Regions from separate parts of the Alicyclobacillus tolerans genome, predicted to be linked through region 3. Evidence: riboswitches for the same ligand, from Rfam matches in the RefSeq annotation. Region 3 holds a riboswitch; each other region holds the start of a gene.
What was found. Region 3 has a riboswitch for cyclic di-GMP ahead of sinI (DNA-binding anti-repressor SinI). Riboswitches for the same ligand answer to the same signal wherever they lie in the genome.
Positions count from the first base shown of each region.

Region 1: linked by a shared signal. The riboswitch ahead of ACOJUR_RS08790 (EAL domain-containing protein) and the one ahead of sinI (DNA-binding anti-repressor SinI) in region 3 are both predicted to bind cyclic di-GMP.
Region 2: linked by a shared signal. The riboswitch ahead of ACOJUR_RS15110 (hypothetical protein) and the one ahead of sinI (DNA-binding anti-repressor SinI) in region 3 are both predicted to bind cyclic di-GMP.

Region 1 is NZ_JBMGNK010000002.1:1,756,727-1,762,365, reverse strand. Features, by position in the region: gene ACOJUR_RS08805 (GerAB/ArcD/ProY family transporter) at 1-533, shown strand, start outside; gene ACOJUR_RS08800 (class I SAM-dependent methyltransferase) at 798-2,285, opposite strand; gene ACOJUR_RS08795 (AbrB/MazE/SpoVT family DNA-binding domain-containing protein) at 2,494-2,757, shown strand; gene ACOJUR_RS08790 (EAL domain-containing protein) at 3,028-3,807, opposite strand; cyclic di-GMP riboswitch class I at 3,980-4,064, opposite strand; gene ACOJUR_RS08785 (3'-5' exonuclease) at 4,202-4,651, opposite strand; gene ACOJUR_RS08780 (hypothetical protein) at 4,833-5,591, shown strand.
Region 2 is NZ_JBMGNK010000002.1:2,973,929-2,979,567, forward strand. Features, by position in the region: gene ACOJUR_RS15100 (undecaprenyl-phosphate glucose phosphotransferase) at 1-19, opposite strand, end outside; gene pabB (aminodeoxychorismate synthase component I) at 166-2,016, shown strand; cyclic di-GMP riboswitch class I at 2,091-2,178, shown strand; gene ACOJUR_RS15110 (hypothetical protein) at 2,308-3,051, shown strand; gene ACOJUR_RS15115 (diguanylate cyclase) at 3,123-4,226, opposite strand; gene ACOJUR_RS15120 (tetratricopeptide repeat protein) at 4,454-5,032, opposite strand; gene ACOJUR_RS15125 (O-antigen ligase family protein) at 5,302-5,639, shown strand, end outside.
Region 3 is NZ_JBMGNK010000002.1:816,019-821,657, forward strand. Features, by position in the region: gene ACOJUR_RS04130 (TasA family protein) at 1-121, shown strand, start outside; gene ACOJUR_RS04135 (hypothetical protein) at 389-1,501, shown strand; gene ACOJUR_RS04140 (hypothetical protein) at 1,549-2,541, shown strand; gene ACOJUR_RS04145 (helix-turn-helix domain-containing protein) at 2,653-3,057, opposite strand; gene sinI (DNA-binding anti-repressor SinI) at 3,081-3,221, opposite strand; cyclic di-GMP riboswitch class I at 3,284-3,380, opposite strand; gene ACOJUR_RS04155 (helix-turn-helix domain-containing protein) at 4,376-4,828, opposite strand; gene ACOJUR_RS04160 (MBL fold metallo-hydrolase) at 5,060-5,639, shown strand, end outside.

The DNA.
Region 1 (5,639 bases), 940 kb from region 3:
TCTCTTGTTGTATGTGGACCGAATGTCTATCACTCCTTTTTCAATTACCCTATCAACATCCTTCAGAAAAATTATTGTATCGTTGGTGGGCTATCGGTATCATCCTGAATGCCATTATGATGATTATTCCTGCTATGGGAGTTATCTCAATCTATGGTTTAGAATGGGCTCAAACTTTTTTGTTTCCGACAGAAGAAACCCTCCGATCTATGGATCTCATTCTCATTGATCGATTTGACACGTATGGACTCGGACTTGCCGCCATGGGTACATTGATGCGGATAGCCATCTCTTTGGGATTTGCAATGGAAACTTTTTGGAATCCGGAAAAACACCAAACCTATATGCTCATCTTTTTCCTTCCTCTGCTTACGGTCACTACTTTTATTCTCAGTCGTTCTTTTACGGGCATCGAAGCCTGCCTGATAGGATATATCGGTAGTTCCGTCTTTCTCGTAATTCTGGTAGCTTTCTTCCTTTGTTTTCAACGGTATTCCCCACAGAATCAGGAAAAACACCAAAAAAGGCGATAGTTCTTCCTCCAATCAAGGGAATCCGCATTTCCCTTCAAATCTTCGACTTTTCAAGTACTATAGAACTTCTAGTCCCCTAAGGGCTCAGTTGTGGGAAATTTCTCCTCTTTGGCTTCATCCAACCTATGATCCCAGCAAATCCCCATGGCATAGTCTACCTGTTCAACGCGAATAAATCCGGTATGAAAAATACGTATATTTTTTTCGATTGAACAAAGATCCTGGCAGTAAATGCAGTAAAACGATTTCATCAGACACCATCCTTCAACAAGTGGATTTGATGACACGTGCTTGCAAAAACTGGCCCGGGTGATGTTGAATCATACCTTCCTCTCCGTATTTTTCTTGGATACGATATCCTCGCTCGGTAAGCTGTTGAATGAGATCTTGTTGAGCTTTCCAAGGCAAATTTCTCATGAACGGCTCAAAAAAGTTGCCAGCTTGAAACCAAAACCGAATGATTTGGTCAATCTCATAGGTCTTCCCCAGGATTTCAACAGGTTCCAAAGTGACCTCTTCGTAAGTACATTCCAATGTAGAGAGAATATTCCGAATAGTATCCTCCTTCGGCATACGATCCACTGAATCCTTCGACATTGATCGTGATTGTTGAAAGATGGGAGCTAACCACTCTTCTAAAAAGGGTTCGGTTTGTGGAAATTGGAGACCATATATGGTGGTCAACCACGCTCCTGGTTTACATACACGATGAATTTCTCGTAAAGCTTGAGGGATATCTGTAAAATGCAAAAAGAGAAAACCTACCGCTGCGTCAAAAGTATTACTTTCAAAGGGTAATTCCTCGGCTGTCGCCTGCAAGAATTTTACAGAAGCGCCCGAATAGGGCTTCTTCATCGCTCGATTCAGCATACCCAGCGAGGGGTCAATCGCCGTGATTTGCCCAAACAAACCTACTTTTTTGTAAAGTCCGGCATCCAAAGTGAGCATGCCTGTTCCACAGCCAAGCTCCAATACGTGCATATTCGGTTGCAAGCGAGCATTTTCCAAAAGTGCGGCACGTAATTCCTTCGCATTGGAAAGACGATTCATGATCTCATCATAATCTTCCATTTGACCAAAACCGGCAAACCGATTGAGTGCAGCACGCTTTTCAAGGAAACCGGTTTCCTGTAGAAAAGCTTGAAATTCCTTGAGATGGTCTTCTCCTTTTTTTGTTAAACGAATGGATAAACGATCCGATGAAGATACCCATTCTGCAACACCATAATCCAAGATGAGTTTACATTCTTCTTCCAACGGATAAGAAGCCCAGGGACGATGATATTGACCACTCACAAAATCTGTAACTAACATAGGCTGATAATATTGAATTGCCTGATAGTCATCATATGCATTAACAAGAAATGCAAGAGCAAACACCGTTTCAGGAGAATATCGCTTCATACTCGTTTCCAGTAATTTCGAAGCTACCAGTATCATGCTACCTTCGAGCCCGGACTGACCCAGACGTAAATGCGCATAAAAGGCAGCTGTGCTGGTGATCGCGTCAATCATCGCATTTGTGGCAACGACTTTCTGATAGTAGGGTTGAATGGCTGGACGGGCAAACCAGTGCTCAGGCCAATATTGTCGGACTAACCGCCGAGCCTCTTGATGAATTAACTGTTGATGATGCGAAGTCATTGTTGCAACGGAAACATGTGTGAGTGTTGGGCCGACCAAGACATGCTCCTGTAACAATTTTTTCATGATGGGAGCCAGTCTGGGCAATTCTTCAACAATTTCTTTCATACGAACCTTCCTTTTCTAGTGCGAATGCTGTCTCATTTTATCAATTTTATCATGTTCGAAAGAAAAAGGATTCCTATCCAAAGAAATGCGTATGTTGGAATAAAATCAATATTCGGAGCACAGAATAAATATAGAAACACATCCTTTCGATACCGTAGGGCTCACGCTTCACCGTGCGTGGGCCACTCCCATGAGAGGGGGAACCTGTGTGCAGGAAGACATACTGGATACAGGAATGACCAAGAGGGTCGATGAATTAGGAAGAATCGTCATTCCCCAAGAGTTACGAATGAGTTTAGGCATAGAGTGCGGAGATGAACTTGAATTTTTGTTAGATGAGGAGAATTTGATTCTTCAGAAATATGTACCGGGATGTGTTTTTTGTAAGAATACAGAAGATCTTCTATGGTTTCACGAGCAGCAAGTCTGTCGTCATTGTACGCAGCAATTACAGCAATATATGAAATACTAACTTGAATGAGCCACAGTCAAGAAAGCCCAGACTGTGGCGAATGACTTGTGTAGCCTCAGGCAACAGGTACAGTCTTACAGGTCGTCACGGCTGTAGGTACCAGCAAAAAGAACAATACAAAGATAATCAAAAATACAATAGCCCAGCGTGTCAGTCCATCGAGCATTTTTCAACCCTCCTTTAGCATTAAAACATGCTAAACGAGTCTTCATGGAACCGGACAAACACACGAATTTGAAAACGAATCCATCTAATTTACCTGGATTCGGTTCAGTTGACCTGCCCTCCAATCGAATAGGAAGTATTCAGAAAGGTTGAGGGAGTCATCATCGCCCAATCTTCCACAGCCATAGGTCGTGCCCAGTAGTATCCTTGACTTAAATCGATGCCCAGTTGTTGAGTGATTTGTACCTCCTCTATCTTTTCTACGCCCTCGGCAATCACTTTTTCTCCGGAATCCATGTAACACAATAGATGAGATAGTAACCGCTGTTTTCTATCTGAAAGATGAATGTTTTGAATGAGTGAACGATCTATTTTGATGAAATCGGGTTCCAATATCACCAAGGTAGACAAATTGGCATGTCCGACACCCATATCATCTAAAGCAATTCGAACGCCTAGAGAACGTAAGGGTCGTAACATCTCAAATAGGGTTTTCGGATCATAAGCTATGTATTCAATCATTTCAAAGATAAGTTGGCTGGGCGGGCAATGACTCTCTTGCAACAGATGTTCTAATTCCTCCAAATAGGCACGCTCCGTCAGACTATGGGGACTAACATTGACAAAAATCGGTTTAGATTGCCATTTTGCTGGCAACTCCAAACGTTTCTTCAAGCTCATTGATAAGGCTAGCCGGTCGATTTCAGTAGATAGTTGATATTCATAGGCAGCCTGAAACCATACATCCGGCGGTATCCCCTTCCCCTCGCATTGAGGGCGACTTAACGATTCATACGCAAAAAAGTGCTCTTTGCGATGATGAACGATAGGTTGAAACACCACATCTAGTTGTCCTCTTTGAATACTGGATAAGATACTTTGCAAAACGGAAGTGGGTATATTTGGTCGATTAGACAGTTTATACCCCCCCCCCCCCCCGAGGGATATTTTACCATTTTTGATGTGTGAATCTTGTACCATGTGTATCTTACCCACCCCTCTATCGTTTGAGGGCCACCCGTTTCCTACGGATGGCCCCCTCGTTCTTCTCGCCCTATGCGGCAACCCGGCGATCCTAGGCACATACCCTTAGACCCGTAGCTTTGCGTCCCAATGTTTCCATTGGTATGCTTTGATACGCATTTCTGAAATTTCTTCCTACCTTATCTTCCTACAAATTCCGACAATTTTCAACCTTTTGTCACAAAAGGAAGGTCATATACCTCAAATTCATTTCGAGTGCGAACGTACGATCGAGCGAGTACACAAGAACATCTTCTTACCAATCCGCTGCGCTATGTGCCATATCCGCGTCGAGTTCAAGACCAAGCCAATAACGCAGGTATGGATTGGTGTGTTTCTGTGCTTCTGGCCACAAATGACGAGCTAAACGGTAGGAACAGATCCACGGACGATGGGTTTCCGGCAAGAAAGACCGATCAAACTTGGCATTATGGACCACCCGTACAGCGTCCTGGATATGCGTCAGAATGGTTGGCCACACTTCTTCCCATGTGGGTTTGTCTTTGACTTGTCGATTGGTGATGTGATGCACTTCCGAAGCTTCCGGCGGTATCGTTTGTTGGGGATTGACAAGCGTCTGATAGAGTGGGCGAATGCCGTTTTTGCTCACCTCGACCAGTGAAATGTCCACAATCCGATGGATGGTTGGGTCTAGACCTGTCGTCTCTGTATCCAGCACCACAAAGCGTGTATCCTGTATACGCATGTAGGTTCACTTCCGTTTTTGGATATTGTAACCAAAATAGGACGTTGGAACAAGCCTGTAACCGACAGAACACGCTCTGCGGTCACGAAGATATACCGTGTGGATGGAAAAATGCTCCTGTCACAAAATGTGTAGCGGGTACGTCTATACAGGTGAACAATCGAAACTAGGGGTGGTTTTTGTGCAAAAACGAATCTGGGGACTGACGGCGTCTATGCTTGCATTGACGTGTTTGACGGTGACCGGGTGTGGAAGTCAAATCCAATCTCATTTCCAATCGACGACTTCAAATTCATCTGGTCAGAATAAGATAGCTACTCAATCTGGAAATACAACTTCATTAAAAACTAAGGCTCATTTAAAGAAATCGACATCTTTGCCTTCTAATGTAATGAATAGTAAATATTCTGATAACAACAATATGAATACTTTATCAGCAACAGAGCTAGCAAACTATGCTAACACTCATGGCCCCATGCCATTTAATAGTAAAAACATTCATCGTTCTGTACCTAATCAGAATCTATCTATATTTGGAAGCTATATTGTGACAAAAAATAATTCGAAATTTAATTCAAACAGTTTTAAAATGGTTGATTTTTGGAATGGAACTTTAAAAGAGCAAGTTTTTGCCTTAGAAATTGCCAAACAAACAGGCGGTTCTAAATATATAGTTGGTCTTGATTACGGGAAAAAAAGTGAAGCGTTTGTTTTTCCAAATCGCATTTGGATTACTAACTTTACAGGAGACTATGTTGTTTTTTATGTTCCTAGCCCAGCACAAGGCAATCCCGTATATGCATTAAATTTATACAATGGAACCTTACTGCCAAACCAAACTGTATCTTCTAATATGGTAAAAGAAATGTCAGGAATCAGAATGGGTGGATATAGTTTGGAGATAGCTGGTTTATCAAAAAGTTATCCTGTTTTTCAATAGCTTTTTTGTACAGCAAGAGGATCATATGATCCTCTTGCTGTACAAAAA
Region 2 (5,639 bases), 2.2 Mb from region 3:
CCTGGTAGGTTCGAAACAACGGTTTCCCTCCTGCGCCTTCAACCCTTTACCATGCTTGTTCTATCTCTTTACTCAGGTTATCCGAAATTTTAAGATTTGACAAAGTTTCACTGTGTACAGTATAGCGAAGTGATCAACTTTTTTGAAGGTGATTCTAACGTGTCAATGAAAGATTCTGTCAAACTGTGTTTTGACTTCTATGATGAAAACAATCAGCCTGAACAACTTTGCTTCTCACAACCGATCAAAATTTTTGCCGCACACCAGCTATCCGAAGTACGGCCTGTCCTCCAAAATGTTGAATCATGGAGTCGCTCGGGCTATTACGCAGCCGGTTTTCTGAGTTATGAAGCCGCCCCAGCTTTTGACGACGCTTATCAAGTCTGTGCGCAGCAAACAGAACTGCCACTAGCTTGGTTTGCCATTTTTGCAGACGTCCAGCATGGACATTCAGCTGCAAAATCTCCGCAAACCGCTTCCATAAATTTGCCCAATCAATGGACGCCGTCCAAGACGGAACAGCAATTTGCGGATGATCTCGATACTATAAGACGGTTGATTGAAGCCGGCGAAACCTATCAGATGAACTACACTTATCGGTTGCATACCATATTGAATGAAAATCCGCAGACTCTCTATGAATACTGGAAAGAACAGCAAAATTGCCCGTATGCAGCTTATTTAGAATTTCCCGGTTGGCGTCTGCTTTCTTTCTCACCCGAACTGTTTTTCCGTACCTCTGCATCTAGAGAAAGTTCTGAACGTATTCTTTTGACCAAACCGATGAAAGGAACCGCCGAGAAAGGTCGATGGCTGGAGGAAACCCTGTACAACAGAGATTGGTTGAAGCAATCCGAAAAAAATCGAGCGGAAAATTTAATGATTGTCGACTTGCTGCGCAACGATATGAGCCGGATTTGTAAAATCGGCAGCGTACATGTACCTGTGCTGTTTGAAATTGAAGAATATCCTACCGTTTGGCAAATGACCTCCACCATTTGTGGAAACTTGCAACCCAACGTCCGTTTGGAAGACATTTTTAGCGCCTTGTTCCCTTGCGGGTCGATTACTGGAGCGCCAAAAATTCAAACAATGCGGCGTATTACTGAATTGGAAGCTGAACCGCGCGGAGTTTACTGTGGAGCTATTGGCTATGTCAAACCAGGCGGAGATGCGTTATTCAACGTGGCCATTCGTACCGTGACATTGCATCAAGAGGGTAACACTTGGCAAGCTGAATACGGTGTTGGCGGAGGCATAACCATAGATTCTACACCAACCGAAGAGTGGCGTGAGACTCAGGCGAAAACAGCATTTCTCAGACAAAATCGTTCACCTTTTTACCATAAGGAATTTGCTTTACTAGAAACACTCTTACTGCAAGATGGACAGTTTGTGCTATTAGAGGAACATATGGAAAGATTGCGATCATCCGCAGCCTTTTTCCATTTCCCGTTGCCAGAAGAACGCATTCTTGCTGATTTGCATTCACTGAGCATCGCCAATTTTCATGAAGCAGCTTTGCGCGTACGTCTGACTGTGGATGCAAAAGGAGGATATGATATCAACTTTCAACCTACAGAACGTATGCACGGTAGAACCGATGCACTGCCAAACCCAGAAAGCACCAGGCAAAACCCTGTCTTAAAAATCATGCTTGCCCAAAACCCCGTGGACTCAACAAACTTGTTTCTCTATCACAAAACAACCTATCGAAACCTTTATCAAGTACACGTTTCAACCAATCCTAATGTACTTGATACTTTACTTTGGAATGAGCGTGGTGAAGTAACTGAATTCACGATTGGTAATTTAGTCGTATGGGATAAGGGTCGCTATTGGACACCCCATCGCCATTGTGGCCTTTTAGCAGGTACGCTGCGCCAACATCTTTTAAAACGAGGACTTGTAGAAGAAAGCGTGCTAACGTTGGACGACGTGTTGCATGCGGAGCATCTATGGTTTATCAATTCGGTTCGCGGATGGAGAAAGGTTGAAATATGCAAAAATATTTAATTATATTCTATTTTTTATAGACAAGCCCGAATAGAATGATTATGATAAAAACAAATTTAAGAATTAAATTTAACATGTGTCAAAGGCAAACCTGTGGAAATGCAGGGACGCAAAGCTAAAGGGGCTAAAGCGAGAGAATCGCCATGCTTGCCAGTTGCCACTCATGAATGATTACGTGGTTTAACTGGCAATCAGGTGTCCTCCAGCCTGTCTGCCAGTTTTTCTTTTCTTTCAAGCCAGATTCAATAGCTTACTGGCTTCATCCATCGAAGTAAAAGGGGTTGGGTAAACTTGATGAAGAAATGGTTCAGTCAATTACAGCCAGACAAAAAATCTCTCCTTACCGGTGCAGTCGTTGGTACGCTCTTTGGCTCGCTGCTTGCGGGAGGTGCTGTGTTTGCAGCTACCAGCAACTTTGTCCAGGCTCAGAAAGAAATCGCAAATTACGACGGCATCAAGGGCAGTGCTCTTGTTTATGGCGGCACAACTTATGCTGAACTTTATGCAGTACAGCAAGTGCTCCAAAAACAAGGTATTGTGAACCAGTGGAATGGCGACGTCAAAAACTTCTCTATGGATTCTCCATCACAGAGCCTACAACAACTTTCCAGTGAGAACAGCAACCTAGATCAACAGGTGGGAGATTTTAAAGATATTCTAAAAAGTATTGAGAAACTTCCGAGCAATGACCAGCAACAAGTATTGAATCAATTAAATGGATTGCTAAGCAGTACGAGTACGTCCACCAACACGAGCACATCGGATAACAGCACGAGTGATTTAAATGTTTGGGCCAAAGGATTGTTAAGAGCTGAACAAGAAACGGAAGGAAATCCGGGCTACGCAAACTCAGTTCTGCAAAACCTGATTCAACAATTTTCTCAAAAACATGGAGATCACGGCGACAGTCAAGATCATCAAAATGATGGACAAGACGGACAAAACAATTCACAACAGAATAACGGCAGTGATTCAGGAGACGGGTCAACCACAGGATCAGTATATGGCAATACAGGGGATAACTCCGGAGATTAAAGGGTAAGAATGGCATTTGACCGTGTACTGCTTTGATAAGCAATATCTCGCCAACAGAGAAACAAGCGGTTTCAACGTTTCAGCAACGATTCCAGCTTTGGCGAAACAAACCGGTACACGGTCAATTGTCCTTTACGCTCATGTTTGGATTGATGCATAGCTTCGTTTGCAGCCAAAATCAAGTCTTCCAGCGACTCCACTTGCACCGGATAACAGGCCGCCCCTACACTAACCGCGCCCTCAATGGTCTGCCCAGCGATGGTATATTGTCCACTCAACGCACGAACGAGACGTTGTCCTACCAGATTACACTCTTCCAGTCCGTGTATTCGGCAGAGCACAATAAATTCATCTCCACCGTGGCGCACAACCACATCTCTTTGGCGCACCGCTCCACGTAAACGTTCTGAAAATTGCACCAAAAACGCATCGCCTGCGTCATGACCATAACGATCATTGATAAATTTAAAATTATCGCAGTCAATATAAAAAAGTCCATATGTTGCGCGAGAATTACGAAGAAGTCGTAGGCACCGATCTAAGTATCGACGATTGTGGAGCTTAGTCAGCGGATCGCGATAGGCAGCCTTTTTCAGTTTCTTTTCATAGCGTTTACGCTCAGATATATCACGTATAGTTAGAAGAAAATAGCGATGCTCAGCAAGCCGCTGCGGAAGAGGGTCAACAACCACTTCGCCGCACCAGCCTTCAAAATCCATATCCATCACATGCCGCCCGCTGTTTTGCGTTACAGTGCGCATAAGTGGAATGAGTTGTTCGAGCACATGGATACTGTGCACATCATGCAAAGAACGTCCAGTAAGTCCCTGCCAGCCCCCAATACGCGCTTCCGCTGATGGGTTGCCAAAAATGTAAGTATACTCACCATCTGGCCCCTGGCGGACAACTGCCAACGGATCGGACATATGTTTGAGAATGTCGGAAAGCAAATCCAAGTGTTCGTACAGCGCTAATTGCGCAGCATCACTCGCGGCCATTTCCAGCCCTTCCTCTCCTAACCGCTCACTGGTTTCCATCGGTGAACGGCGACGATGAACAGCATCTTCACCAGAGAGAGCAGGATTTACTTCACGTCGAACCTTGGGTGGCCATTCCTTGGAGGCATGGGCATCCTCAGAATTCAACAAAGATTTGGCTTGTGGAATTTTGAGCACGTCCATTTCCCCTTTTCCCTCCGACAATCTCTCATCTATTTTTATAAATACTAGTCGTTGTATGGAATATCCACTAATGGAAAGACAAACTTTCTCCTATTGTACAGTTAGCTTATAGAATTCTCAATATCTTATGCACAAAAGGTTCATTCTATTTTTAGAATTAAAAAATCCCCCGCAAAACTAGAACACAGTCTTGCGGAGGATCGATCTATATAGAAAGCACATTACTTCAGGGAATTCAGATCTTTTTGCAAGTCTGAATAGTAAGCGTTGGATTTTGGCACTACTTTCAAAGCCTGTTGAAGAGTTTGCTTGGCTGCTTGTTTTTGGTTCAGTTGTATCTGTACGAGATATAAGTTAAGCCACGCAACTCCGTATGTTGGACCTATTTGTGTAGCTTTTTTGTAATACGCTAAAGCCTGGCTTGGCTGTTTCAACCCCCGGAAATAGACATTACCTATATTGTTTAAAGGAATTGGGTCTTTAGGGTTTAATTGAGCCGCCTTCTGATAATAAGTGATGGCTTTCTCAAACTGCTGGTTATCAAAGGCACTAATACCTGCATCCATCTGCGCCTTCTCGCTCTTAGGTTGCGCCTTGGCCGCGTTCTCAAATTTTTTAAGATTTGCTGCGCCATAATATGCGGTAGCACCTACCATGACTCCTCCGGGTGTCTTGATGGCCTGGTTAGCAGTCTTTTGAACCTGATTGGCCGCTTGATTGGCAGTTTGATTGACAGTGCCACAACCAGCAACTAGACCGAGTGTAGCTACAGTTGTCAGGGATAAAAGAAGTTTTTTCATTTTTCTTGTCACCTCTCCTCGCTTTGGGCTTGTCTCAGAAATATTTCTCTGTATGGAAGCACTTAGCCCATGCTTGCTAGCCCGAATGCTTAATGAAATGCAAAACAGGCTGCGATTCATTTCCAGCCCTTCTTACTATAACCGAGCTTGTCCAAAGGGCAAAGTCAAAAAGGCTCGGTTTCAACAAAATGTGACATTTTTCGATCTAGCTCTCCTTGCCCCGTGATACAATACACATGATTCGAACACAGTATTGGAGGAATTGTCCGTTGCAGTCATCCAGCATCCGAAATTTGAGTCAACATCTTTTTTGGATTGCGCTATCCGCTTTCATTGCCTGGATGCCTTTTTATAACAATGGCGTCTTTTTTAGCCGCGGTCACGCGCATATCGATCTCGTTTTGCTTATTCTGCTTTCATTCTATCTTGTCTTTCGAATCATTTCTTGGTTTGTGGACAAGCCCTCAACCGGGGAAAAACCTTTATACGTACATCTAAGTTGGTTTGATGTAGCTTTTGCTGTGTATGTTATCCTTTATCTCCTCTCGCTTTTTTATGCAGCCAGCCTGCCGCTGGCAGTTGAGGGCGCTCTGGATGCTTTAGCGCT
Region 3 (5,639 bases):
ATCTCCAAGTGGGAATGGACCAACATCCGGAACAGGTACTCCAGGAGTACCATCATCATCCTCAAGTGGTAATGATTCTACCACATTATCACCTAATCCACCTATAAATTTCAGAAGCTAATCACCTGCGATTTATTGTTAGAGCCATTTGTGCACTTCTGTATTTGAAAGTTCCCTGCCGAAAGTGGACCCTTTCGGCAGGGCTCCCTGATATTGCACTGACAAGTCTGCAGTCTTTGGCAATGAATCCATAGAATCATAGTTCATTACGCAAAGAGTGCAGATTTGAAAAAATCTTCCACACGTTTGGCGTACAGATTTTTAGTCAATCCATTTATATTCTGCATTTTATCAAAAGGCTGTTCAGTAGTAGGGGGCGTGTTGTTTCATGAAGAAAAGTTGGCTATATTATCTTGGCTTATCTACAATGTCTGCAATGGTTCCGATAGGCATAAGTGGAACCTATGCATTGTTCACACACCAGACGCAATCATCCCCTGTATCTTTTGGAACGGGGACTGTGCAAGTGGAATTAAAGCAAGACACAAACCATTCATTACTCATCGAACCATACGATAGTACAGATTATTCAGCATTTTTGAATAATCATTTTCAACCTCATCGAGATATTCTTTATATGGTTACAAATACGGGTACGGTGAATGAATGGGTTAGATTAGATTCAGCAGCTACTTTATATTTAGGTGGAAATCCTAACGCGGCACATGAATTGGCGGGTAGTTATAAAATTTTAACTTTGCCATCTACCAACGATGAAAAGGATCTTGTTCAATCCTTAATAGAAGACTTACAAAATCAGCAATGGACGGTTGGTAGCACGGAAACATCCTTAGCTAATCTTGATATATCTTCTTTTGCGCCGCGTTGTCAGCAATGGTTATTGCAATTGCCAACAATGATTCAAAATCAGTCTCATTTAACAGGTTGTTTAGCCTATATGACAAACGGCCAATGGTCCCCTGAACAACAACAAATTCTGCAAAATTATTGTCAACAATTCTTTTCTTCTTTGCAGTCGGAAGGATACCATACAGTAGCGGATATCCCTGAAGTTGCGTGGCAATCTTTTTTCCAATCTCTTTTTTCTCAATTAAATGCTAGCAAGCTGAAACAAGAAGTTGTAGCAGGTGGAAATGATCCGTCATGTACTGTCTTGGCTTCAGGCTCTTTACTTTTTTCTCAAATATTTTCTTTGGGAAACACCAATTGGAATCAGTTACAACAATCCATTCCACTATCACTTCCTAATGCAGTAGATTCCGTTGCAGGAAGTGCAGCATATTCGAATACCACCTGGTTTCCTCTAGCTCCGGGACAAACTGCAGTAGTAGTCTATCAACTTTATGTACAGGATACTTCCCCGCTTGGAGAGTCTGGCTGCAAAAATTCCTCGCCATTTGTACCGAATACGTCTAGCAACACATTAATGACTTGGGCTTATGTAGTGCAACATGAGAATGTTTCGCAAATTTCAAATTAGAGAGTTTTCGTAAAGTAGGGTTGTAGTTGAAAGGAAGTGAGTGCAAGATGAGTCGATTGCGTCTTCCTAAACGATTCATAGCCGTGGCAGGAAGTACGTTAGTGGGCATTTTATTGCTGTCGGATGGATTATTTCGCATGACTGCTTTGGCCGATCCGTCTCTTACGTCTTCATTTTCTGGTGGTTTAGCTTTTACACAATATGCTGATGGAAGTCATATTTTTTCTAATGTTCATCACTTAGTGCCCGGGGATACACGCACAGGTTCTGTAGAAATCATGAACGAAACAAATGTTACTGAGCAAGTGGTCTTTACAACAAAACTATGGGGACCTTTGTTTTCAAATAATGGTCATACAGGCACAACTTTGTCCAGCACCTATATCTCCAAAGACTATTCAGGAACAGGATATCAAAAAGCGTTTGAATATGATAATTTTCCACCGCATATGAGTGATACGGCTTATGTCGTTGGGGATGAAGAAGCTACCATTCAAACACAGGGTCCTTTTTCTCAAACAGTACAATCCAAACCTTTTACTTTATTGGAAGGTCAATCCTTGCTCATTCAGTACACGCTTCAATGGCCTTTAAGCGCTCATAATGATTATCAGGGGGCTTTAGGCTATATGCAAGTGCAAGTTCAAGCGATTCCCGTGGGCACACCTTCTAATCCGTCAGGTCCGACAACGCCCAATAGACCACCTCAGCCCAATTTACCCAATGGAGGAAATCCTCCTGTTACTGTAACGCAGCCCAATCCATCAGGAGGGAATGCACCGCCGATTAGAGAACCAGGTTCTGGAAACGGAAGTCAAGGGGGAGTTTCTGGCATTTCTAGTCACCCGTCAGGCGGGCATTCAGAAGGACAAACAGTTCATGTCATTCCCATTTCATCTCCTGGTCAATCTTCTGTCATTGGAGCAACATCTCCCGTGACTGGGGTACCTGTATTGGAAACTTTAGCCGAAGCTTTGAGTTTTATTCTGCTTGGCATAGGAATGCTTTTCTTGGGGAGTCGATTGCGAAAAGAGAGATAGGGATATTGAAAATCATTTCTAAATAGAGAATTTCCAAATAAAAATCCTCATTGCGCAAGAAATGAGGATTAAACATTTGATTTATGCCACTGATACGGATTATATAAAAAATTAAGAATCCTTTTTATCCTGGATTTTTTTCCATCTTTGATATTCAACAAATTGTTTAAATTCTTCAATATCAATCCCGGAAAGTTTTGCTTCTCTAGCAATTTCTAGCCATTCTTCATCAAGCCCGTATGGATTTTCTGAATCCACCGTGGATACCACATCCACAGGTAATAACTCCACCAAGGGAATTTGAAAGACATGAGAAAGTTTTTCCAAAACTTGAATGGACGGGTTTTGTTGTTTGTCTCGTTCAATCATACTTAGGTATGACTTGGCTACCCCAGAACGCTCAGACAACTCATTGAGCGACCAACCACGAGATTTTCGTAAGGCTTGTATGCGTTTGCCAATCACAGATGTCTCCCCGCCCACTCCATGTGTAAATTTTAAATAAAAGTGAATCATTTCATACTATTGACATTATTCCTTCAAGACAACGTTTGGATAGTGCGGGAAGAGAGGAAGCGTCTGACTTCTTCTTTCGTTAAACCAAAGTCTCGAGCCATTGCCATTAAACCTTCCCAATCCTGTAAGCTTTCAGTATCCCTTTTGTTCTCTTTGTCTGTCATTGTTTTAGGCTGAATGTTGTGCAATTCCCTTTACCCCATTTCGGTAAGATTTCCTACCGAACCCTTGCAACTCAGCCATCCTGGCTTAATTTTATATTTTTCCATCCAGGACCCGCAGTTTTGCGTCCCTGTCTTTCAACAGGTTTGCCCTCAAGGAACTAGGATACGTTCATTATACGAAACAGATTGTGCTTCGACAATCTAAAAATGTTCCGATTGGACTCATATCTATATTTTGAAACGAAAGAGATTGAATTGAAACATTTGGAACATTATTTCCGTTTACAATACTTTCGAGCACCGTAAGCATATGTCCTGTCGTCATAACGGTGAACGGGGAAATGCAAAGCGACGGGATCGAGAAAGGAAAAGAAACGTTTAAACAGAGATGAGCGTTACAAACAGGCTAACACAGTTGAAATATGAAAATATAGAAAGCCAATATGCTTTGCGGGTAGAGGTAAGGGATACGAACGGAATATTCATGAGAGAGATGAACGAATGAGAACTAACAGAAAATCAATCAAGGAATTAAAAAATAGGCGCTGCACCGCTCATATATGGACGGACAGCGCTCATCTCTTTAACAATAGCTCCCTTCAAACGGTTGAACTTGGTCCGGAATATGCGTCTCATTGAAAGATTGTGCAGGCAGATTAAAAAATTGATCCGTAATGCTAATAAGTGGGCGCAATACTTGTAGATTGAGTATATTTATAATCCCAAGTGGAATGAAAGGTTTTCCAGTGCATACCATCCCAAACTTTGTTTCATGCATGTGGTTCCAAGTTTTGATGTTGAATAGGATTGTAAGCTTTTCCGCCAATCACTTGAGAACGTAATCGTTTTATTAACAAGAGAATCGTTAAAAGCTTGTATTTTGGCAGGCGTAAAGAACTGTATTCCTGAAATAGCAGAAAGTGAAAGAACTCCAATGGCGAAGTACCTAGAATAAGTTCCTTTTGTTATCAAAATAAGAGATTTACTAGTTATCTATTGATTTTATATAAAAATACCAATAATTACTATAAATAATTTAATTATAAAAATGGGTTTCATGAGCTAGTATTTAGGGGAAGAAATATAAATTTACTCATGGACCATGAGTCCAATGAGTCTAGTATTTGTGGTATTTATGCAATTGGACGGGGGAATTATTCCTTTGAACAGTCTATTTCTTTTAACAAGTTTTTAGCTCGAACCATTCTTTCTTGATATTGCAATTTCATTGCTTGAACATTTTCTACTTTTCGATTCATTTTTTCAATCAACTCTTCTAGTATTTGAATAAAATTTTGGACGATCCGTTTTTGTTCTTCTATATTTTCATTTTGCTCTTGAAAATTCTTCTTTAATTCTTGCAAGGATTGTTCAGCAGACAATGTTTCTTGAATCTCTTGCAGTGAAATGCCGAGATGCTCTTTTAAACGCAATATTTGCTGCAGCATGTCTATCGTTTTTTCATCGTAAAGTCGATGACCTCCATTTGTGCGTGCTGCTGCAGAAATGAGTCCAACTTCCTCATAGTAACGAAGCGTTCTTGGTGTGATACCAAGCTGTTTGGCAACGTTGTCGATAGTCAAAAAGTATTTATCCTGTTGTGCCAATCATATACCTCCGTTTCTTATCTAAGCTGATTTTGGTTGTATTCTTTCCTTCTACAGGACATGGCTCTAGGTTATCCTACAGAAAAGAAAATATATTCGAGTTGATTGCGATTTACACTTGGTCTAGGATATTATACAAGTTATTCAGTTAACGTCAACGTAAATTAGTTGCATGTTTTCATTGTTCATAAGGAGGTGAAACCCAAGCTGTGAAAAATCAGCTTGGGATAGATGAAGATAGCCAATGGAGTCGAAATGCTGGAATTGGAAATGAATATAATGGGGCGGAAAAATTTAATTCATCCAACACTCTTTTACGATGATTCACAAGCCATATTAGTAGACGCGGGCATGCCCGGGCAACTCAATGAAATTCGCGAAGCGGTGGAAAAAGCGGGAGTGTCGTTTGAAACGATAACTGCCGTTATTTTAACGCATCAGGATATCGATCACGTTGGAAGCATTGAAAGTTTAATCAAGGAGCTTCCAAAGTCGATTACTGTCTATGCTCACGCGGAGGATAAACCTTACATTGAAGGTGAAAAAGAACCTATCAAAATGAATCGCCAACGTGTTGCTCAGATGTTGGAACAAGTACCAGCAGAGATGCGCAGTCAGGTGGAGAGTATCTTTTTGAATCCTCCCCAAGCTAAAGTCAATCAAACAGTAGAAGATGGAGAGTGGCTTCCGTTTTTTGGAGGTTTGCAAGTGATATACACCCCAGGGCACACACCTGGTCATATCAGTCTCTACCATCGTAATAGTAAGACGCTGGTTACGGGGGACGCGATGGTGAGTGAGAATGGGAAGC